2 regions of the Arthrobacter sp. QXT-31 genome follow, and region 2 is predicted to be linked to the other one. Evidence: riboswitches for the same ligand, from Rfam matches in the RefSeq annotation. Region 2 holds a riboswitch; the other holds the start of a gene.
The links. Region 2 has a riboswitch for glycine ahead of gcvP (aminomethyl-transferring glycine dehydrogenase). Riboswitches for the same ligand answer to the same signal wherever they lie in the genome.
Positions count from the first base shown of each region.

Region 1: linked by a shared signal. The riboswitch ahead of cycA (D-serine/D-alanine/glycine transporter) and the one ahead of gcvP (aminomethyl-transferring glycine dehydrogenase) in region 2 are both predicted to bind glycine.

Region 1 covers NZ_CP019304.1:2,034,160-2,045,122, forward strand. The annotation lists gene BWQ92_RS09220 (LLM class flavin-dependent oxidoreductase) at 1-602, shown strand, start outside; gene BWQ92_RS09225 (DUF1684 domain-containing protein) at 580-1,443, shown strand; gene BWQ92_RS09230 (LLM class flavin-dependent oxidoreductase) at 1,440-2,627, shown strand; gene BWQ92_RS09235 (NtaA/DmoA family FMN-dependent monooxygenase) at 2,638-4,038, shown strand; gene BWQ92_RS24480 (hypothetical protein) at 4,043-4,177, shown strand; gene BWQ92_RS09240 (alpha/beta fold hydrolase) at 4,276-5,058, opposite strand; gene BWQ92_RS09245 (methylenetetrahydrofolate reductase) at 5,202-6,014, opposite strand; gene purU (formyltetrahydrofolate deformylase) at 6,020-6,964, opposite strand; gene cycA (D-serine/D-alanine/glycine transporter) at 6,961-8,451, opposite strand; glycine riboswitch at 8,600-8,696, opposite strand; glycine riboswitch at 8,939-9,039, shown strand; gene gcvP (aminomethyl-transferring glycine dehydrogenase) at 9,190-10,963, shown strand, end outside.
Region 2 covers NZ_CP019304.1:1,367,570-1,378,532, forward strand. The annotation lists gene gcvT (glycine cleavage system aminomethyltransferase GcvT) at 1-280, opposite strand, end outside; gene gcvP (aminomethyl-transferring glycine dehydrogenase) at 347-3,217, opposite strand; glycine riboswitch at 3,404-3,502, opposite strand; gene BWQ92_RS06180 (TetR/AcrR family transcriptional regulator) at 3,723-4,262, opposite strand; gene BWQ92_RS06185 (MFS transporter) at 4,331-5,887, shown strand; gene BWQ92_RS06190 (Dps family protein) at 6,024-6,503, opposite strand; gene BWQ92_RS06195 (nitrilase-related carbon-nitrogen hydrolase) at 6,749-7,795, shown strand; gene BWQ92_RS06200 (agmatine deiminase family protein) at 7,807-8,817, shown strand; gene BWQ92_RS06205 (APC family permease) at 8,830-10,392, shown strand; gene BWQ92_RS06210 (AMIN-like domain-containing (lipo)protein) at 10,490-10,963, opposite strand, start outside.

The DNA.
Region 1 (10,963 bases), 670 kb from region 2:
TGGCTGCACGCTGGGGCGATCCGCTGTTCACCGCCAACGCCATCCAGCCGCGGGAAAACTACAAGGTGCTCATCGACCACTACGTGGAGGAGTATGAGCGCCACGGCCACGACCCGCGGCACCGCTACCTGGGCTCGGGCAGCGGAGCCGGCGGCGTGTTTATCGCCGACACCACGCAGGAGGCCAAGCGCCAGTACGGCCCGGTATACGAGGGCCTCACGGCTGCGCGCAACGTGCCGGGGAACAACTCGCCGTTCCGGGACATCGACCAGGCGGTGGCGGAGGGCCCGGCCCTGGTCGGCAGCCCGGAACAAGTGATCGACAAGATCCTCAGCTACCACGAGCTGTACGGGCACGACCTGCAGTCCGTCTCGCTGCCCACCACGCTGCCCTTCGAACAGCAGCTGGAGATCCTGGAGCGGTTCGCGCTCGAGGTGATCCCGGCCGTCCGCGAATCAGCCCCCACCACCCTCTGGGAATCCGCGGATCCCTTCGGCGGCCGGCCCGGTTTCGCGGGAGCCACCGAACCGGACGCAGCCGCCGCCGTCAGCACTGACCACGACAACCACAGGAGCCATGATGCCCACGTCTACGCACACTGAATCGGATTCCAGCACAGCAGTCTTCGCCGCCGAATGGGAACAGTGGCACGCCGCCCATGAGCGCCGCCGCGCCGATCCCCACGGCTTCCTCGCCGTCACCCACCTGCACTGGCTCGGAGCCGAACCCTCCCGGCTCGAAGGCGTTCCCGGCATCTGGAGCGTGAAGGACGACGCCGTCACGGTGGTTCTGGAGGCGGGCGAAAGCCTGCTGCGGGCCGGCAAGGAACTGAACAGCGGCGCGCCGAACGCTGAGGGCGGGATCGCCGTCGTCTTCGATCCGATCGCCGAACGTGAGGGAATCAACCTCACGGCGGGTCCCGCCGTCGTCGAACTCGCCAAGCGCGGCGGTGAGTACATCGTGCGGCCCCGGCACCCGGAGAACCCGCTGCTCAACGAGTACCGCGGCACGCCGGCCTACGCGCCGGACGCACGCTTCGCCGTCGAGGGTACGTACGTGCAGTTCGAGGAGCCCCGGCCCACCACCGTGGGGGCCGCCGTCGAGGGCATCGTGCACGTGTACGAAGCGCCCGGCGAGATCCGTTTCGAACTGGATGGCCAGGACCTCACGCTTACGGCCTTCAACGGCCACGGGCCGGGCACGCTGTCCGTGCTGTTCACCGACGCCACGTCCGGCAAGACCACCTACGGGGCGAACCGTTCGCTCACGGTGGGTGCACCCGACGCGGACGGCCGCGTGATCCTGGATTTCAACCGCGCGGTGAACCTGCCGTGCGCCTACACCGACCTCGCCACCTGCCCGCTGCCGCCGTCCGAAAACCGCCTTGAGGTGGCCATCGAAGCAGGCGAACAGATCCCCCACGAAAGGCAGGCCGGCCAGTGAACACGACTTCTACCAACGCACCCCGGCAGGGCTTCCTCGCCCTGGAACTCGACGGCGACGGCGCCCACCCCGCCGCCTGGCGCAAGGCCCGGCACACTCCCGCCGAACTCCTCGACGGGACCCGGGTCCGCGCCACGGTACTGGCCGCCGAGTCGGCCGGGTTCCACGTGGCGACATTCGCTGACGGATCACTGCCGGCCGCCTCTTCCGACGCCGGTGGCCGCGACATCCCCGGGCGGCTGAACGCCCTGCAGCGGGCCGCCTTCGCCGGGCCCGTCACCGGCTCCATCGTGCTGGTCCCCGAGGTGGACACCGTCTACACGGAGCCGTTCCACATCTCGACGCAGCTGGCCAGCCTGGACTACGTCTCCGGCGGCCGGGCGGGCTGGCTGGTGGCGGCATCGGACAAGGTTGCGGATGCTGCCGCTGTTGGACGGTCCCATGTTTCCGGCGAGGGGCTGGGCCGGGAGGCTGCCGACTCCGTCGAGGTCAGCCGCCGGCTCTGGGACTCCTGGGAGGACGACGCCGTGATCCGGGACGTCGCCACCGGGCGGTACATCGACGTCGACCAGCTGCACTATGTTGACTTCGAAAGCACCGTTGACTTCGAGAGTGCGGCCGGCGCCGGCTACTCGGTCAAGGGCCCGTCCATCATTCCCCGGCCACTGCAGGGCCAGCTGCCGGTCCTGGTGCCGGCCGGCCTGCTGAATGCGGACCAGCTGTCAGCCGGGGCAGCTGATGCCCTCCTTGTTTCCGCGCCCACCCCAGAGCTGCTGGCCGGGGAGGCTGCCGAGGCCCGTGCCGCCGCTCCCGGGGCAGCCATCATCGCGGAGCTCGACGTCGTCCTCGACTCCCGCGGGCAGAGCGCCGCCGGGCGGCTCGCCGAGCTGGATGCGTACACCCCGTGGCAGAGCAGCCGTGCACGGTTCGTCGGCAGCGCAGCGGAACTCACCGGGCTGCTGGCATCCGTTCTGGAGACTGCCGACGGCGTGCGTCTGCACCCTGCGGTGCTGGACGTGGACCTGGAGGAGCTGGCCCAGCTGGTGCTTCCCGCCCTCCGCCGCCGGGGCCTGCTGGCAACCCCGCAGCCCGGCTCCACGTTCCGCGACCTGTTGGGCCTGCAGCGCCCTGCCAGCCGGTATGCCGCTGCCACCATATCCGCTAGCTCCGCGGCCGATCACTAGGGAGAAACCCATGACAGACACACACATCGGCAACGGCTTCGTGCCCTCCGGCCAGCTGCAGCTGGGCGTTTTCTTCCAGGGCGTTAATTCAGGCACCGTCTGGAAGTCGGCCGAATCGGGATCACAGACGGACTTCGAATCCTTCCGCCGCATCGCCCAGACCGCGGAGCGGGGCCTGTTCGCCGCGTTCTTCCTCGGCGAGGGACTGCGGCTGCGGGAGCACCTCGGCCGCCCGCACGCCCTGGACGTCGCCGGCCGGCCGGACGCACAGACCATGCTGGCCGCACTGGCTTCCGTGACCAGCAGCATCGGGCTGGTGGCCACGCAGAACACCACCTACAACGACCCCGCGGATCTCGCCCACCGGCTCGCCTCGCTGGATCTGCTCTCCGGCGGCCGTGCGGCGTGGAATGTGGTCACCACGGACAACGCCTGGACCGGCGCGAACTTCCGCCGCGGCGGCTACCTGGACCACGCCGACCGGTACGTCCACGCCGAAGCGTTCGTCACCACGGCCAAGCGGATCTGGGACTCCTGGGCGGACGGCGCCATCGCTTCGAGCCCTGCCGCTGCCGCCTGGGCCGCGCCGGGTTCGGCCCGGCCCGTGCACCACGAGGGCAAGCACTACACGGTGGACTACGTTCCCCGGCTGCCGCGCAGCGCCCAGTACCGTCCGGTGCTGTTCCAGGCCGGCGACTCGCCAGAAGGCCGCGACTTCGCGGCCCGGCAGGCCGACGTCATCTTCTCTGCGCACCCGAAGCTCGACGACGCCCTGGGCTTCCGCCGCGACATCGTCCAGCGCACGGTCAATGCCGGCCGCGGTGCAAACGACGTCAAGATCATGCCCGCGAGCGAGTTCATCCTTGCGGCCACGCCGGAGGAGGCACTCGAGAAGAAGAACTGGGTGCGGAGCCTGCAGATCGGGCCCGAACAGGCCGTCGCCTACCTCGAACAGTTCTGGGGCCGCGAGCTGCAGGAATTCGATCCGGACGGCCCGCTGCCGGAGATCGATCCCGTGGTGGAGGAGACCTCCGAGACCCGCGGCAGCGGTTTCCACGGCGCCAAGGCGAAGCAACTGGCGGACCAGTGGCGGGCTGAAGCCAAGGACAAGGGCCTCAGCATCCGGCAGTTCGTCTCCGCACGGACCAGCCGCGGGGACTCCAGCTTCACGGGATCCTATACAGAGGTGGCGGACCGCCTGGCGGAGTATGCCCGCACAGGTGCGGTGGACGGCTTCAACATCTCGCCATGGCTGATCCCCACCGGCCTGGACGACATCGTCAACCACCTCGTCCCGGAGCTGCAGGAGCGCGGCGTCTACCCCACCGGGTACGCCGGGTCTACGCTGCGCGAGAACCTCGGGCTGGCGACGCCGGTCCGGCAGCCGGACTCCGTCGGCGTGGAAGTCTAGGCACATGGGCAGCGTCTCCGGCGGCGAGGACCGCAGCACCCCCGAGCGGAACACCCGCGGGCCCTATGCGCTCGGCCACGACGACGACGCCGCCGACACCATCCGGCTCCAGCTGACCGTCCGGGAACTGCTCCTGTAACAACCCCATCGATTGCTCCATAGGTGCCCTTTTCGAACCTCATAACGGCACCTGTGGAGCAGTCGATTGAGGTTTAAACTCAGGGGGACCCGGCTTCGTCAGGTGGCCACGAGTGACAGGAAATCCTCAATCCATGTCTGCACTCGGCCGTCGTCCAGGTGCAGTCCGTGCCTGCCGCCGTCGACCTTTATCAGCTGCGCGCCCGGAATCCGTTCCGCCATCGCGACGGCGTTCGCAGCAGGCGCCAGGGCATCCTCGCTGCCGTGGATGATCAGGGTCGGGGCCTGGATTTGCGCAAGAACATCCCACGCATCATGCAGCCGGCTTGCCCTGAAGTGCCTGCTTTTGACCGCAGCGGAGGCCTGCACCCGAAAGAACGCGGCTACAACCCCGGGATTTCGCTCCACAAAGGCGGGGCTGAAGAACAGCGGCACCATGCGTGCCGGGTCACCGCTGGTGAGTGCGGCAGTGGCGGCAGCGCTCCGGCCTGGTCCCCTGGCGTCGCCGGCACTTGTTGCGGCCAGGACGAGCGACGCCACCCGGGAGGGGAAGTCCACTGCCATCCACTGCGCAGCGCGGCCACCCATCGAGTGCCCATAGACGTGGGCCCTGTGGACGCCGACCGCATCCAGAACGGCAACCGCGTCCGCCGCAAAGGCACGCGTGGTGTAGTTTTCCGCGCTGCCTTCCGAGCTGGCGCCGATTCCACGGTGGTCGAAACGGATGACCCGGAACGAACGGGCCAGACCAGGCACCACCGGGTCCCAGCCGGCCATTCCCGTCGCCTGCCCCGCCACAAGCAGCAGCGGTTCGCCGCGGCCTTCCTCCGTCCAGGCAAGCTCCGCCCCGTCGGGGGTCACGGCCTTTTTCAACGGGGTCACCTGTTCAATGTACCCGCAGGGCGTTGGCCCGAGGATAGGGCAGTGAACGATTGGACCGCCAAAGCGCGAACGTACACTTGTGGCCCCATTTCGCCGCGGAAATGGGGCCACAAGTGTACGTTCGCGCTGTTGGAGTGCTTGGTTCAGGAGGCGTTGGCGCCTGCCGGAGTGCTCCAGTCCGTCGCGGGCTGGGCTTCGACGTTGTTGAAGGTGTAGAGGTGGATGCCCGCGAGTGCAGGTTCCGTGGCGGCCAGTTCCGAGACCAGGGACGTGGATGAGTAGCTGCCGGCGTTCAGGAGCCGGCGCGCGAGCGGTCCCTTGCGGTTCAGGAACTTCAGCGACGGACCAACCCCGATCTTCGTGGCCAGCGAGATCAGCTTGGCCTTGGGGACGGCCCCGGCCACTCCCGCCCAGATGGGAAGGCCGACACCCTCGCGGCGGAGCAGTTCGGCGTACCAGCCGATCCGGGTGGCCGAGAAGCACATCTGGGTGACCACGCTCGAGGCCAGATGCTGCTTCTCCAAGAGTGCATCGAGCATGTCCAGCTCGTTGCGCTTCGGATGGCCTTCCGGATATCCGGCCACGCCGATGGCCATGCTTCCGCCGGTCAGTTCGGCAATGTCCTCCATGAGCCGGAGGCTGTTGCCATAGGGACCGGCGGCTTCCACGGCATCGCCACCGATCGCGAAAACCTCGGTGATGCCCGCGGCCTCGCACTCGCGTAGCAGGCCCGCCAGCTGGGTCCGGCTGCTGAGGCCCCGAGCGGCCAGGTGGGGAATCACGTTGTAGCCGAGCCCGCCCAGCTGCACGGCGGCCCGCACGGTGGCCTCCGGCCCGTGGTGCGGCAAACAGGTCACCGTCAGCGTGGATCCGGCAGGAACGTGCGCCTGGACGTCGCGGATGATGCCGTCCGTGGGAATGATCTCCAGACGCACCGGCAAGTGGTTGAATCGCACGTTTGTCACCGCAGGATGACCGTCCGGTTCCCGGACAGGATGATTCTTCCTTCGGCGTGCCAACGCACAGCGTTCGTCAGGGCCTTGCACTCCGCGTCCTTGCCCACGGACGCCAGGTCCGCGGGGGTGTAGGTGTGGTCGACCTCGATCACCTGCTGCGCGATAATCGGGCCCTCATCAAGCTCTGAATTGACGTAGTGCGCCGTGGCGCCGACCGTCTTCACCCCGCGCTCATGCGCCTGGTGGTAGGGCTTTGCGCCCTTGAAGCTGGGCAGGAACGAGTGGTGGATGTTGATGGCCCTGCCGGCGAGCCGGGCGGTGGCCGAGTCACTGAGGACCTGCATGTAGCGGGCCAGGACCACCAGTTCGACGTCGAGCGCCTCCACGAGTTCCAGCAGGGCGCCTTCCGCTTCGGGCTTGGTGGCCGCTGTCACGGGGATGTGATGGAACGGGATTCCGTGCCAGGCCGCGAGCCCCGCCAGGTCCGGGTGGTTGGACACCACCGCTGCAATCTCCACAGGAAGTTCGCCGCTGCGGGCGCGGGCCAGCAGGTCGTTGAGGCAGTGGTCGTACTTGGACACCATCACCAGGATGCGCTGCTTGCGGTCGTGCCGCTCCAGGCGCCAGTCCATGCCCCATTCCCCGGCCAGCGGCGCGAAGCTTTCGCGGAGCTGTTCGACGGCGGTGGTGTCGCCGGCGGCAGTGTCACCCGGGGCGGCGGTTGAGGCGAAGTGCACCCGCATGTAGAAGTGCCCCGCGCTCCGGTCACCAAACTGCTTGAGGTCCACGATGTAGCACTCCTGCTTGAGGAGGAAATCCGCAACCGACTGGACGATCCCGAGCGAATCCGGGCAGGAGAAGGTGAGCACAAACTCCCCGGTTCCGGGCCCGCGGGACTGGGCCGCCGCCGTCGGGCCCGCCGCCGTCCGCTTTTCCTCGGTGCCGATCATCCCTGGACGCTCTCTTTCTCCTGCTGCCGGCTGTCCGCAACCTCGCGGACGGCGTTTTCCTCGGCGCGCAGCTCGTCCTGGAAGGCCTCGTAGCGGGCAATGTGGGCAGGCCGGCGGCGCAGCACCAGCCAGGCAGCACCGAGGAGGACGAACCAGACCGGTGTGACCAGCAGGGCGGCCAGCGTGTCGGGTTGAGTGGTGAGGGTCCACAGCACAAAGCCGAAGAACGCGAAGACCGCCCACACCATGGGAATGCCGCCAGGCATCTTGAACTTGGAGGCGGTGTGCAGATGCGGGCGCCGGCGGCGGAAGGCGATGTAGCTGGCGAGGATGATCGACCAGACGAAGACGAAGCAGACGGCAGAGACGGTGGTAACCATGTCGAACGCCTTGCCCACGTCCTGCCCGGCGTACATGAGCACCACGCCGGAGAGCAGCAGCACGCAGGACAGGAACAGGGCGTTGTTGGGTACCTTCCGGCGGGACAGGCTGCTGAAGACGGCTGGCGCATCCCCTTCCTCGGCCAGGCCGTAGACCATGCGCGAGGTGGAGTAGATGCCGGAGTTGGCCGACGACATCGCCGAGGACAGGACCACGAGGTTGACCACCGTGGCAGCCGCCCCGAGACCGGCCAGCGAGAACATGGCGATGAACGGGCTGTGGCCGGCGGCGAACTGGGTCCAGGGCGTGACGGACATCAGGATAATGAGGGCGCCCACGTAGAAGAGCAGCACGCGCACCGGAATGGAGTTGATCGCCTTGGGCAGGTTCCTCTCCGGGTTCTTGGCCTCGGCGGCGGTGGTGCCCACCAGTTCGATGCCCACGAACGCGAACACGGCGATCTGGAAGCCGGCCACGAAGCCCATGAATTCATTGGGGAAGAAGCCGCCGTGGCTCCACAGGTTGGTGAAGCTGGCCTGCCCGGAGTCGCTCTGGAAACCGGTGAAGATCATGAACATGCCCACGATGATCAGGGCAGCGATGGCGATGATTTTGATGAGGGCGAACCAGAATTCGGTTTCGCCGAAGGCCTTGACGGTGGTGAGGTTCAGCAGCAGCAGGATGGCCACGGTGGCCAGGCCGGGGATCCAGAGCGGCAGTCCCGGCCAGAGTTCACGGGAGTATCCGGCGATCGCGATGACGTCCGCAATTCCTGTGATCACCCAGCAGAACCAGTAGGTCCAGCCGGTGAAAAAGCCCGCCCAGGGGCCCAGCAGGTCGGCGGCGAAATCGCTGAAGGACTTGTAGTTGAGGTTGCTCAGCAGCAGTTCGCCCATGGCCCGCATGACGAAGAACAGCATGAAGCCGATGATCATGTACACGAAGATCACCGACGGCCCGGCCGCGGAAATGGTTTTGCCCGAACCCATGAACAGGCCGGTGCCGATGGCGCCGCCAATGGCAATCAGCTGGATATGGCGGTTGCTCAGCTGCCGCTCAAGGCGCGGAGCTTCCCCGGCCGGGGATGCAGGAGGGTGAATCGTCATAAGGAACTCCATTGTTCAAGTGGCGCCAATGGCCACACTGACAGGGTTCCTCCCCGCTCTGTACTGGACCTGAGAGATTCCGCGGACATGGTTGACCGCTTTGCACCTTCGGTGAGCCCGGGCACGCCAGGCTGCTTTTCAGAGTTGCCTCGCCGCGGCGGTACGTGGGCCTGAGAGTTTCCTGGGGAGGGTTTGCTCCTACGGCGCCCGCTGATGTACCGGCAGGGCTCTCCCGCCGCAGATCGTAAGCGTTTTCAATTATGAAAGCGAGGGCCGCGGTCCTGCCCTGGAAGCCCGGTCCGTGCCGGTCAGCCCAGTCCCGCTAGCCACCGGGTTCAGTGTGGTCTCGGTCACGAAGAATTGTCAAACCCCGGCTCCCCGAGGCCTTCACGATCCTCGCCGCGGAGGCTTGGCCCGACCGCGTTTTGGCATTCGCCGCCCAGTGCTGTACTGTGTGAGCCGAATCACCCACATCTTCATAGCCTTTCGAACCGTGGCGGGAGAGTCCTCCCAGTCATGCACCGGGCAGGCGCCGTAGGAGCAAATCCTCCCCAGGAATCTCTCAGGCCCCAGTACCGCCGCGGCGAGGCAACTCTGGAAAGCAGCCAAGCATTGTTTGGCTCACCGACGGTGCAAGCGGACACCCGTGTCCGCGGAATCTCTCAGGTCCAATACAGAGCGGGGAGGAACCCAAATCCATGCCGTGCCACCCCTGGCCGGCCAGACCTGGAGTTCCTCATGACGATTCAATCGCTTCCGTCAACGTTCGCTGACCGGCATATCGGCGCCCGCCGCCAGGCCGACATCGACACCATGCTCAAGCACGTCGGCTATGACACGGTCGACGGCCTGGTTGACGCCGCCGTTCCGGCCTCCATCCGCCAGGAAAACGCGCTGCGCCTCACGGCGGCCCTCAGCGAAGTTGAGGTCCTGGCCGAGCTTCGCCGGCTTGCGGCCAAGAACAAGACCGCCGTGCAGATGATCGGCCAGGGCTACTACGACACCGTGACGCCGCCCGTGATCCGCCGCAACATCCTCGAGGCCTCCGCCTGGTACACCGCGTACACGCCGTACCAGCCGGAGATCTCCCAGGGCCGGCTCGAGGCGCTGCTGAACTTCCAGACCATGGTCCAGGACCTGACCGGGCTGCCCATCGCCAACGCTTCCCTGCTGGACGAAGCCACGGCCGTGGCCGAGGCCGTGCTGCTGATGCGCCGCGCCAACAAGAAGAACGAGGGCAAGACCGTCCTGGACGCGGACTGCCTCCCCCAGACCATCGCGATCGTGAAGGGCCGCGCCGAAGCGCTTGGCTTCGAGGTGGAGGTCGCCGACCTCGCCCAGGGACTGCCCGACGGCGACATCAACGGCGTCGTGCTCCAGCAGCCCGGCGTTTCGGGCCGGGTGTTCGACCACTCCGGCGTGATCGCGGCCGCCAAGGAGCGCGGCGCGCTGGTGACCGTGGCCGCCGACCTGCTGGCCCTGACCCTCATCACGCCTCCCGGCGAGCAGGGGGCCGACATCGCCGTCGGCACCGCCCAGCGCTTCGGTGTCCCGCTGTTCTTCGGGGGCCCGCACGCTGCCTACATCGCCGTCCGCACCGGCATGGAGCGCACCCTTCCCGGCCGCATCGTCGGCGTTTCCAAGGACAACGCCGGAGCTCCCGCGTACCGGCTTGCCCTGCAGACCCGCGAGCAGCACATCCGCCGCGAGAAGGCCACCTCCAACATCTGCACCGCGCAGGCACTGCTGGCCATCGTGTCGTCCTTCTACGCCGTCTACCACGGCCCCGACGGACTGAAGGCGATCGCCGAGACCGTCCACCGCAACGCCCGCGTCCTGGCTACGGCACTGAAGACTGCCGGCCGCGAACTGGACAGCGAGACCTTCTTCGACACCCTCACCGTCCGCGTTCCGGGCAAGGCCGCCAAGGTCATCACCGCCGCGGAGGCCCGCGGCATCAACCTCCGCTACATTGACGCGGACACCGTGGGCGTCTCCATCGATGAGACGACGACGGCGGAAACACTGTCCGCTGTTGCCGTCGCCTTCGGCGCGGGTCCGGTTGGGGACGCGGCGGGCTTTGCACTGCCTGAGGCCGTGCTGCGCACCTCGGACTTCCTGCAGCACCCCGTGTTCAACACGCACCGCTCCGAAACCCAGCTGTTGCGCTACATCCGGAAGCTTTCCGACCGCGACCTTGCCCTGGACCGGACCATGATCCCGCTGGGTTCGTGCACCATGAAGCTGAACGCAACGGCCGAGATGGAAGCCATCTCCTGGCCGGAATTCGCCTCGATCCACCCGTTCGCCCCGGACTCCCAGACCGCGGGCTGGCGCGAACTGATCGACGGGCTGGAAGCCGACCTCGCCGAGATTACCGGCTACGACCAGGTGTCCATCCAGCCCAACGCCGGGTCGCAGGGCGAGCTCGCCGGCCTGCTGGCGATCCGCGGGTACCACCGCTCCCGCGGCGACCACCAGCGCAACGTCTGCCTCATCCCCGCCTCCGCGC
Region 2 (10,963 bases):
CGCCGTCCTCGTTGCAGATCAGGGAGTACTTGGCCTTGCCGACGGCCATGGCGGAAATCTTGCCGGCCAGGGCGTAGTCCAGGAAGGCTGCGGCCTCCGGGCCGGTCACCCAGACTTCGCCCATGTGGGAGAGGTCGAAGATGCCGGCCGCATTGCGGACGGCGTGGTGCTCGGCCAGTTCGGAGCCGTACTTCAGGGGCATCTGCCAGCCGCCGAAGTCGGTGAAGGAGGCGCCAAGCTTCTTGTGCTCCTCGTAAAGGGCGGTGTAGTTCTCAGTCATTGAGGAATCCTTTGGGTGCTGGTGGGCAGGCCGAAGTACGGCTTCGGCCTGCCCACCATGGGAGCTTTAGTTTTCGAACGCTGCTGTGTTGTCCTCGAACGCTTCGAGAGGTGGGCAGGAGCAGACCAGGTTGCGGTCACCCGCTGCGCCGTCGATGCGGCCCACCGGCGGGAAGTACTTGTCCTGCTTGTGCGTGTGCCCGGGGAAGACGGCCTGCTCGCGCGGGTAGGCGCGGTCCCAGTCGGAGCTGATCGCGGCGGCCGCGGTGTGCGGTGCGTTCCGCAGCGGCGAGTTCTGGACCGTAAAGTCTCCGTTGGCCACCTGGTCGATCTCGCCGCGGATGGCGATCATGGCCTTGATGAACCGGTCGATTTCGCCCAGGTCCTCGGACTCGGTGGGCTCCACCATCAGCGTTCCCGCCACCGGGAACGCCAGCGTGGGCGCGTGGAAACCGTAGTCGATCAGCCGCTTGGCCACATCCTCGGCGGTGACGCCGGTCTTGGCCGTCAGTTCGCGCAGGTCCAGGATGCACTCGTGCGCCACAAGGCCGCCTTCGCCCGTGTAGAGCACGGGGAAGAAGTCGTTCAGGCTGGCCGCCACGTAGTTGGCTGCGAGCAGCGCAGACTTGGTGGCCTCGGTCAGGCCAGCCCCGCCCATGAGCTTCACGTACGCCCAGGAGATGGGCAGCACGCCCGCGGAGCCGAAGCGCGACGCGGAGATCGGGACGTCGTTGCCCTCCGTCCAGGTCGCCGCGTCGCCCGGCATGAACGGGGCGAGGTGGGCCTTGGCTGCGACGGGGCCGACGCCCGGTCCGCCGCCGCCGTGCGGGATGCAGAAGGTCTTGTGCAGGTTCAGGTGCGAGACGTCCCCGCCGAACTTGCCCGGCTGCGCCAGGCCCACCAGCGCGTTGAGGTTCGCGCCATCGACGTACACCTGGCCGCCGGCGGCATGCACGGCGTCGCAGACCTCGCGGACATCGCCGTCGTATACCCCGTGCGTGGACGGGTACGTGATCATGATGCAGGAGAGCGCATCCTTGTTGGCCTCGATCTTGGCGTACAGGTCCGCGTGGTCGATGGTGCCGTCGGCGGCAGTGGCCACCACGACCACCTTCATGCCGGCCAGCACGGCCGAGGCGGCGTTGGTGCCGTGCGCGGATGCCGGGATCAGGCAGATGTTGCGCTGCTCATCACCGCGGGAGCGGTGGTAACCGCGGATGGCCAGCAGGCCCGCGAGCTCGCCCTGCGACCCGGCGTTGGGCTGGATGGACACCTGGTCGTAGCCGGTGATCTCCGTCAGCTGCCCCTCAAGGTCGGCGATCAGTTCGCGCCAGCCCGCGGTCTGGGAGTCCGGGGCGAACGGGTGGATCGAGGCGAATTCCGGCCAGGAGATGGCCTCCATCTCAGCCGTCGCGTTCAACTTCATGGTGCACGAACCCAGCGGGATCATGGTCCGGTCCAGGGCAAGGTCGCGGTCGGAAAGCTTCCGGATGTAGCGCAACAGTTGCGTTTCGGAGCGGTGCGTGTTGAACACCGGATGCTGCAGGTACGCGGAGGAACGTTCGACGGCGGTCTCCAGCGCGAAACCGTCACCCGCCTCCACTGCCGTGGCACCAAAGGCGGCGAGAACGTCGGCGACAATGGCCGTCGTCGTGGTTTCATCCGTGGAGATGCCAACGGTGTCGGCGTCGATGCTGCGGAGGTTGATGCCCTTCTGCTCGGCGGCGGCGACGATGGCGGCCGCCTTGCCCGGGACGGAGACCGTCACGGTGTCGAAGAAGCTGGTGTGGAGGACGTCCAGCCCGGCAGCCTTGAGCGACGCGGCGAGAGTCCTGGCGTGGCCGTGGGCAGTTTCGGCGATTGCCTTCAGACCCTCCGGGCCGTGGTACACGGCGTACATCGAGGCCACAATGGCCAGCAGGGCCTGCGCGGTGCAGATGTTGGACGTGGCCTTCTCGCGGCGGATGTGCTGCTCTCGCGTCTGCAGCGCCAGCCGGTAGGCGGGAACACCTGCGGAGTCCTTGGAGACACCCACGAGCCGGCCGGGCAGCGAGCGCTCAAGACCCTTCTGCACGGCCATGTAGGCGGCGTGCGGTCCGCCGTAGAACAGCGGCACGCCGAAGCGCTGGGCGGTGCCGACGGCGATGTCCGCGCCCTGCTCGCCCGGGGGCGTGATGAGGGTCAGGGCCAGCAGGTCGGCGGCCACCGTCACCAGCGCGCCGCGCTCCTTGGCGGCGGCAATCACTCCGGAGTGGTCGAAGACCCGGCCCGAAACGCCGGGCTGCTGGAGCACGACGCCGTTGATGTCGCCGTCGGGCAGTCCCTGGGCGAGGTCCGCGACCTCCACCTCGAAGCCAAGCGCTTCGGCGCGGCCCTTCACGATGGCAATGGTCTGCGGCAGGCAGTCAGCGTCCAGGACGGTCTTGCCCTCGTTCTTCTTGTTGGCCCGGCGCATCAGCAGCACGGCCTCGGCCACGGCCGTGGCTTCATCCAGCAGGGAAGCGTTGGCGATGGGCAGCCCGGTCAGGTCCTGGACCATGGTCTGGAAGTTCAGCAGCGCCTCGAGCCGGCCCTGGGAGATCTCCGGCTGGTACGGGGTGTACGCGGTGTACCAGGCGGGGGCCTCGAGGATGTTGCGGCGGATCACCGGCGGCGTCACGGTGTCGTAGTAGCCCTGCCCGATCATCTGCACGGCAGTCTTGTTCTTCGCCGCGAGCTTCCGGAGTTCGGCGAGGGCTTCCACTTCGCTCAGCGCGGGGGCGAGCGCCAGCGGGGAGTCCTGGCGGATGTCGTTGGGCACTGCCGTATCAACCAGCGCGTCGAGGGTGTCGTAGCCGACGGCCTTGAGCATGGCTTCGACGTCGGCCTGGCGGCGGGCGCCGATATGCCGGTCGACGAAGGACGAGGAGGCTGAACTAACGGTCAAAAGGAACTCCATGACTAAGGCGGCGCAGGGTACGCCACATTGATTCGGGTTCCTCCCCGCTCTGTATTGGACCTGAGAGATTCCGCGTTGCTGCGCCCTCGCACAGCCCCGCTTGCACCGTCGGTGAGCACAGCACGCCCTGAACCGTCCGCGTGGAGCGGAGCATTTCAGGGACAGCCTGCTGCTCTCCAGAGTTGCCTTGCCGCGGCGGTACGTGGGCCTGAGAGATTCCTGGGGAGGTTTTGCTCCTACGGCGCCTGCTTGTACCTACTTGCAGGACTCTCCCGCCGCAGATCAAAGGCTTTATTAAGTTGGGCGGTGACAGCTGCCACCGAGCCCATTCTCCTACTCCGGGTTCGCGTCCGCAAACCGTGTCGGCGCAGGGTGAGGCATGACGGCCGGCCCCAGAACGAAAACGCCGGAAGGCCTCCCGTTCGCTGGAAATTTCCGGCGGCTTCGATGCGTTCCGGCGGGTTCGCGTCCACAAACCGTGGCGGCAGCCCGGCCGCAAGCCGGCCTACCCCCGCAGCCGGTCAAGGGCGGCAAGGAGGCTTTCGACGTCCGCAGCCGTCTCGGACGGGGTCGCGGCGGGGCCAATGGACAGCATGGCGTTGAAGTAGAGCCCGTCACCCATGTACAAAACAGCCTTGGCCAGGCCCGGTCCGACATCGCGTGCGATCTCATCAAGCCACCGCTGCTGGATGTGGGCGAACCGGCGCCGCGTTTCCTCGTGCGCCACTTCGGCGAGCCGGGTGGCAGCCACGATGGCCCGGTCCAGCGGCGTATCGGCCCAGACCGATGACTTGATGAAGTAGGCGGCAGCACCCTCGGGGGCCGCTGCCATGGCCTGGGCATCCGCCTCGGCGAACTCATCCAGCCGGTCCAGCAGGACGCCGATCAGCGCCTCCTTGTTCGGAAAGTGGTACAGGAGCCCGCCCTTGGAGACGCCGGCGCGGGCGGCCACGGCGTCGAGTGTGGCAGCGCGCTCCCCCACCTCAATCAGGAGGGATTCGAAGGCATCGAGGACTGCGCCGCGCGCGACCGGTTTTCTGGGCATGGATTCCATCATGCCCGGTTCCGGCAAAGAGGGTGATAACTGTACCGTCCAGACGGTATAGTTATTTCATGACGATCCACTCGACGCTTAGCCCGAGGCTCACCGGCGGCAACGCGGCTGCACACAAGAGCCGCGACTGGTTCGCCCTGGCCCTGCTCATGTTCCCGGTCCTCCTGGTGGCCGTGGACAATACGGCACTGACGTTCGCCCTTCCCGCCATCGCGCGCAGCTTGGATCCCTCAGGCGTGGAGCTTTTGTGGGTGGTGGACGCCTACGCGCTGGTCCTTGCCGGGCTCCTTGTGGCAATGGGCAGCCTTGGAGACAGGATCGGACGCCGCCGCCTGCTCCTGGTCGGCATCTCGGGCTTTGCGGCCGTGTCCGCAGCGTCTGCGTTCGCACCGAGTGCCGAATGGCTCATCGCCGGCCGCGCAGCACTCGGGTTCTTCGGCGCGATGCTCATGCCGTCCACGCTGTCCCTGATCCGCAACATCTTCCAGGAACCGGGCAGGCGGAGGCTGGCCGTTGCCATCTGGGCGGCATGCTTCTCCGGGGGTGCAGCGCTGGGGCCGATCTTTGGCGGCTGGCTGGTGGAGCATTTCTGGTGGGGCGCAGTCCTGCTGGTGGCCGTGCCGATCATGCTGCCGCCGCTGATCCTGGGCCGCTTCCTCATCCCCGAATCCAAGGATCCGAAGCCGGGACGGGTGGATGCCCCCAGCGTGGTGCTGTCGATGCTGACCATGGTGCCGGTGGTCTACGGCATCAAGGAACTGGCAACCCACGGGCCCGGCCTGGCCCCCTTCGCCGTCATGGCCTTCGGCATGGCCATGGGCTTCCTCTTCGTCCGACGCCAGCAGGCCCTGGCATCGCCACTGCTGGACCTGTCCCTGTTCGGGAACCCGGTGTTTAGCACGGCGATCACGGCAAACATCCTGTCGCTGTTCTCCTACAACGGCTTCATCCTGTTCCTGGCACAGCACCTGCAGCTGCTCGAAGGCATGTCACCATCGGAGTCCGGCACCGCCATGGTGCCCGCGCTTACGGCCATGGTGCTGGCGGGCCTGCTGGTGGTTCCGCTGGTGAGGAAGGTACGGCCCGGCTTTGTGGTGGCCGCGGGACTGGCACTGAGCGCCACCGGCTACTGCCTGGTCACGTTCGGAAATCACGACGGCGGCCCCGCCACGCTGCTGGCCGCCCTCCTTCTCCTGGCCGTGGGTGTGGGAGCAGCCGAGACCATCTCGAACGACCTGATTCTGGGAGCAGCGCCGGCAGCGAAGTCCGGCGCAGCGGCAGCGATCTCCGAGACGGGCTACGAAGTGGGCTCACTCCTCGGCACGGCGGTGCTGGGATCCATCCTGACCGCGTCCTACCAGCAGCACCTCGCCCTGCCGGCAGTCGTTGCGGAGACGGTCCCTGCAGCGGCGGCGGACAAGGCCGGGGAAACACTGGCCGGCGCGATGGAGCTCGCCGGATCGCTGCCGGCACCGCTGGCCGAGGCGCTGACGGCAGCAGCCCGGGCATCCTTTGACTCCGGCGTCCATATCACTGCGGCGATTGGGCTGGTACTGATGGCTGCAGCATCGGCCCTTGCCGCCGTCGTACTACGCCGCATCCCGCGCGCAAAGTAGCGGGCACCGCGAGAAGTAGTCGGGACGCGCGAAGTAACGGGCACAAAGAAGTAGCAGACACAGAATCGGGCGGCCCCGGTGGAATCCCTCCAGGGCCGCCCATGACAACCGGCGCGGGCAATAACTGCCCGCGCGGCTACTTGCTGTCAGGCTGCGTGACGCTGGCCGTCGCCTTCATGTTCTCGGCGGCGGTCATCCACGCGAACTGCTCGAGCTTTTCGATGAAGGTGTGCAGCAGGTCTGCGGTGGTGGGGTCTTCCTCATCCACCTCGTCATGGACCTTGCGCATGGTGCCCACGGCCGCTTCCAGCGCGGCCACAATGCGGTCGATCGCATCCTTGGTGTTGATGAGCCCCTCCGGGAACTGGGGAAGGTTCGTCGACTTGGCCACGGTGGTGCTGCGTCCGTCCGGCAGGGCATGCAGGGCGCGCATCCGTTCGGCCATGTCGTCGGCAAAGAGCCGGGCGGCGGTGACAATTTCGTCCAGCTGGAGGTGCAGATCCCGGAAGTTGGTTCCAACGATGTTCCAGTGCGCCTGCTTGCCCTGGATGTGCAGTTCGATCAGGTCCGTCAGGACGGCCTGCATGTTGTTGGTCAGTGTCGGTGAAGCCTTCATGAATCCTCCTCGAATGGTCCAGTGCTTTCGACGCTACCGCAGGCGCTCCAGAACGGGGAGCAGCGGAGTGCGAATTTCACAATCAGCTTACTTACTAATTTTCCGGGCACCAACTTCCGGTCGCGAGCGGGCAGGGTCATAAATGATCGGCATTCAAATAACCCTTGCCACGCCACGGCCGCACGTGCATACTAAATGAACGTCATTCATTTAGTGACGGTCGTCTCACTGGAGTAATCATCATCATGATCGAAATAAACTGCCCCAACGCTCCTGCTTCGCTCGCCCGGACAGCGCCGTCCGGACGTCCTTCCTTGAGGGTGGGCGTCGTACAGCACCGCTGGCACAGCAGCGCCGCCGCACTCCGTGCAGAGCTCAACGACGGCATCGACCGTGCCGCCCGGCTGGGTGCCACCGTGGTGTTCCTGCCCGAGCTCACCCTCTCCCGCTACCCCGCCGACCAGGTTCCGGAGAACGACCTGGCGCTGCAGGGGCAGCACCGCCCCCGCCCCTCCGACGCCGCCGAGGACCTGCTGACGGGCCCCACCTTCCGCTTCGCGGCCGAGGCCGCCCGCCGGAACGGCATCAGTGTGCACGCCTCGCTCTACCAGCGGGCCGCCAACCCGGACGGCTCCGACGACGGGCTGGGCCTGAACACCTCCATCCTGGTCTCGCCGTCCGGCGAACTCCTGGCCCGCACCCACAAGCTGCACATCCCGGTGACCGCCGGATACTACGAGGACAAGTTCTTCCGCCAGGGTCCTGCCGCGGAGGATGCCTACCAGGTTCATGCCCCGGCTGAACTCGGCGGTGCCCGGCTGGGCATGCCCACCTGCTGGGACGAGTGGTTCCCCGAGCTGGCGCGCATGTACTCCCTCGGCGGCGCCGAACTGCTCGTCTACCCGACGGCGATCGGTTCCGAGCCGCTGTTCCCGGACTTTGACACCCAGCCGCTCTGGCAGCAGGTCATCGTGGGCAACGGCATCGCCAACGGCCTGTTCATGGTGGTCCCGAACCGCTGGGGCCAGGAGGGCAGCCTGAACTTCTATGGCTCCTCCTTCATCTCGGATCCCTACGGCCGCGTCCTGGTCCAGGCACCCCGGAACGAGTCGGCGGTCCTCGTGGCCGACCTCGACCTCGACCAGCGCAAGGACTGGCTGACGCTCTTCCCGTTCCTCACCACCCGCCGCCCGGACACCTATGCCCGGCTCACCGAGCCGGTCCGCTCCGGGGAGCCGTTCGGCACGCCTAATGCCCCGGCCGAGCTCGCCGAGGCCGGAGTGCAGGCGTGAGCACGTGGCGCATGCCGGCTGAAACGGCCCGCCAGGAGCGGCTCTGGATGGCCTTCCCCACCGCGGGCTACACGCTCGGGGACACCGCGGAGGCGGCACATGCCGCCCGTTCCGTCTGGGCCGCCGTCGCGAACGCCGCCGTCGAGTTTGAACTGGTCACCATGGTGGTGGACCCGTCCGACGTCGGCACCGCCGCCCGCTACCTCTCCCCTGCCGTCGAGGTGCTGACGGCGGAACTCAACGACGCGTGGATGCGCGACATCGGCCCCACGTTTGTCCTGGACGGAAACGGGTCCGTGGGTGCCGTGGACTGGGTCTTCAACGGCTGGGGCGCACAGGACTGGGCGAGGTGGGACAAGGACTCACTGGTCGCCGCCGAGGTGGCCGGCCGGTCGGGCGCCCGGCACCTGGTCTCCGAGCTGGTCAACGAGGGCGGCGGAATCCAGGTGGACGGCGAAGGAACCGTGCTGGTCACCGAAACGGTGCAGCTGGATCCGGGCCGCAATCCCGGACTCGGCAAGGCCGACGTCGAGGCTGAACTGGCCAGGACCATCGGCGCCACCAAGGTGATCTGGCTGCCGCGCGGACTCACCCGGGATTCCCAGCGGTTCGGAACGCGCGGGCATGTGGACATCGTGGCCGCCATCCCGTCCCCGGGCAACCTGCTGGTCCATTCCCAGCAGAATCCTGCCCACCCGGACTATGAGGTGAGCCGCGGGATCATCAGCTTCCTGTCCTCCACGACCGACGCCGCCGGCCGGGAATGGAACATCATCGAAGTCCCGGCGCCCGTTGCCCTGACGGACCCGGAGGGCTTCGTGGACTACAGCTACATCAACCACGTTGTGGTCAACGGCGGAGTCATCGCCTGCACGTTCTCCGACCCCAACGACGAAAAGGCGCTCCGTATCCTCGCGGACGCCTATCCCGGACGCAAAGTTGTGGGCATCGATGCCCGCGAACTTTTCGCCCGCGGCGGGGGGATCCACTGCATCACCCAGCAGCAGCCCGCTGCCATCTAGAAAGGGCCACTCATGAGCCAAACCACGCGTGAAAGCATCCAGCCCGGCGGGAAGAGCGCTTCCCCGGCCGGCGACGCAGCACACGGCATCACCCGGAAGGGCCTGAAGGGCGGGCAGCTGGGCCTGCTCGCCGTCGTCGTCCTGGGCATTTCCACGATCGCTCCGGCCTACACGCTGACCAGCGCGCTCGGTCCCACGGTCAACGAGGCGGGACTCCAGCTTCCGGTGATCTTCCTCATCGGCTTCATTCCCATGATCCTCGTATCGCTCGCCTACCGGGAGCTGAACGCTGACTCCCCGGACAGCGGCACCACCTTCACGTGGGTGACCAAGGCCTTCGGACCGTGGGTTGGCTGGATGGGAGGCTGGGGCCTGCTGGCCGCCAACATCATTGTGCTGTCCAACCTCGCCGGGGTGGCGGTGGACTTCTTCTACCTGTTCCTGGCACAGCTGACCGGGTCGCCGGAACTGGCGGACCTTGCCGCCAACAAGCCGCTGAACGTGCTGACATGCTTTGTGTTCGTGGCCCTGGCTGTCTGGGTCAGCTACCGCGGCCTGCACACCACCAAGCTTGTCCAGTACGGGCTGGTGGGCTTCCAGCTGCTCGTGCTGGGCCTCTTCGTGGCCATGGCGTTCGCCAACTGGTCCACGTCCTCCACCGCCATCCCGTTCAGCTGGGACTGGTTCGACGTGAGCAAGATCGAGACGTTCGGCCAGATCGCCGCGGGCATCTCACTGTCCATCTTCGTCTACTGGGGCTGGGACGTGTGCCTGACCGTCAACGAGGAAACGGCCAACGGGAAGAAGACCGCCGGCCTCGCCGGCACCCTGACCGCCGTCGTCGTCCTGGGCATCTACCTGCTGGTGACCATCGCCACCATGATGTTCGCCGGCGTGGGCGATACGGGGATCGGCCTGAACAACGAGGAAAACCACGCGAACGTCTTCACCGCCCTGGCCTCGCCCATCATGGGCCCGTTCGCCATCCTGATGTCCCTGGCGGTCCTGTCCAGTTCGGCGGCATCGCTGCAGTCGACGTTCACCTCGCCCTCGCGCAGCCTGCTCGCGATGGCCCACTACGGAGCCCTGCCCCGGCCGTTCAGCCACATGAGCAAGAAGTTTTCGACGCCGGGCTTCGCCACGATCGCGGCCGGCGTGCTGTCCGCCGGGTTCTACGCCGTGATGCATGTGGTGAGCGAGAACGTCCTGAACGACACCATCCTCGCCCTGGGCCTGATGATCTGCTTCTACTACGGACTGACCGCCTTTGCCTGCGCCTGGTACTTCCGCGGCAGCGTCTTCAGCAACGCCCGCAACTTCGTGCTGCGGCTGCTGTGCCCGCTGCTGGGCGGCATTGGCCTGACGGTGGTCTTCCTGCAGACCGCCATCGACAGCTGGGCGCCTGAGTTCGGCAGCGGTTCGGAGATCTTCGGCGTGGGGCTCGTGTTCGTGCTCGGAGTGGGGATCCTCGCCTTGGGAATCGTCTTCATGCTGGTGATGGCACGGCTGCAGCCCGGCTACTTCCGCGGAGACACCATCCGCAGGGACACCCCGGCGCTGGTGGTTCCCGAGTAGCAGCCTGCTTCATCCTGCAACAGCGGCGGTGCCCCGCCTCCCGGACCAAACAGGTCCCGGGAGGCGGGGCACCGCTGTTTTGATGGGCGCGGGCACCTCACCAGTAGTGCGCAACGTCGACGACGAGCCGTGAGCCCGAGCCGGGACCGTCCAGCGTGAACACCCTGAACGGCAGCCGGGCGCGGACGCCCAGGCCAAGGGCGGTATAGCCCTCAAAGCTGCCGGCCCAGGCCACCTGCCGGAACGTGTGGTAACCGGACACGTTGGTCACCTCGGACCGGTTGGCCGGGATGAACGTGGCCTTGCCGGTGGCGTTGTCATAGGCCGGCGAGTTGATGGTGAGCTGCAGGAAGGCGCCGCCGCGGAGCTTGACTGGCAGGCCGGACCCTTCCTGGGCAACCTGGGAAACGTAGCGGATGTTGTAGCCTTTGGCCTTGCCCCTGAGATCGATCACCAGGCGCTCGAAGCAACGGTGCTGGCCAGTGCGGACATTAGTGACGGCTGCCGTGCTCAGGGTCTGGTCTGCCTTCGCCAGCGAGCCCCACACCTGCCCGCAGTAGGAGGCTGCCGA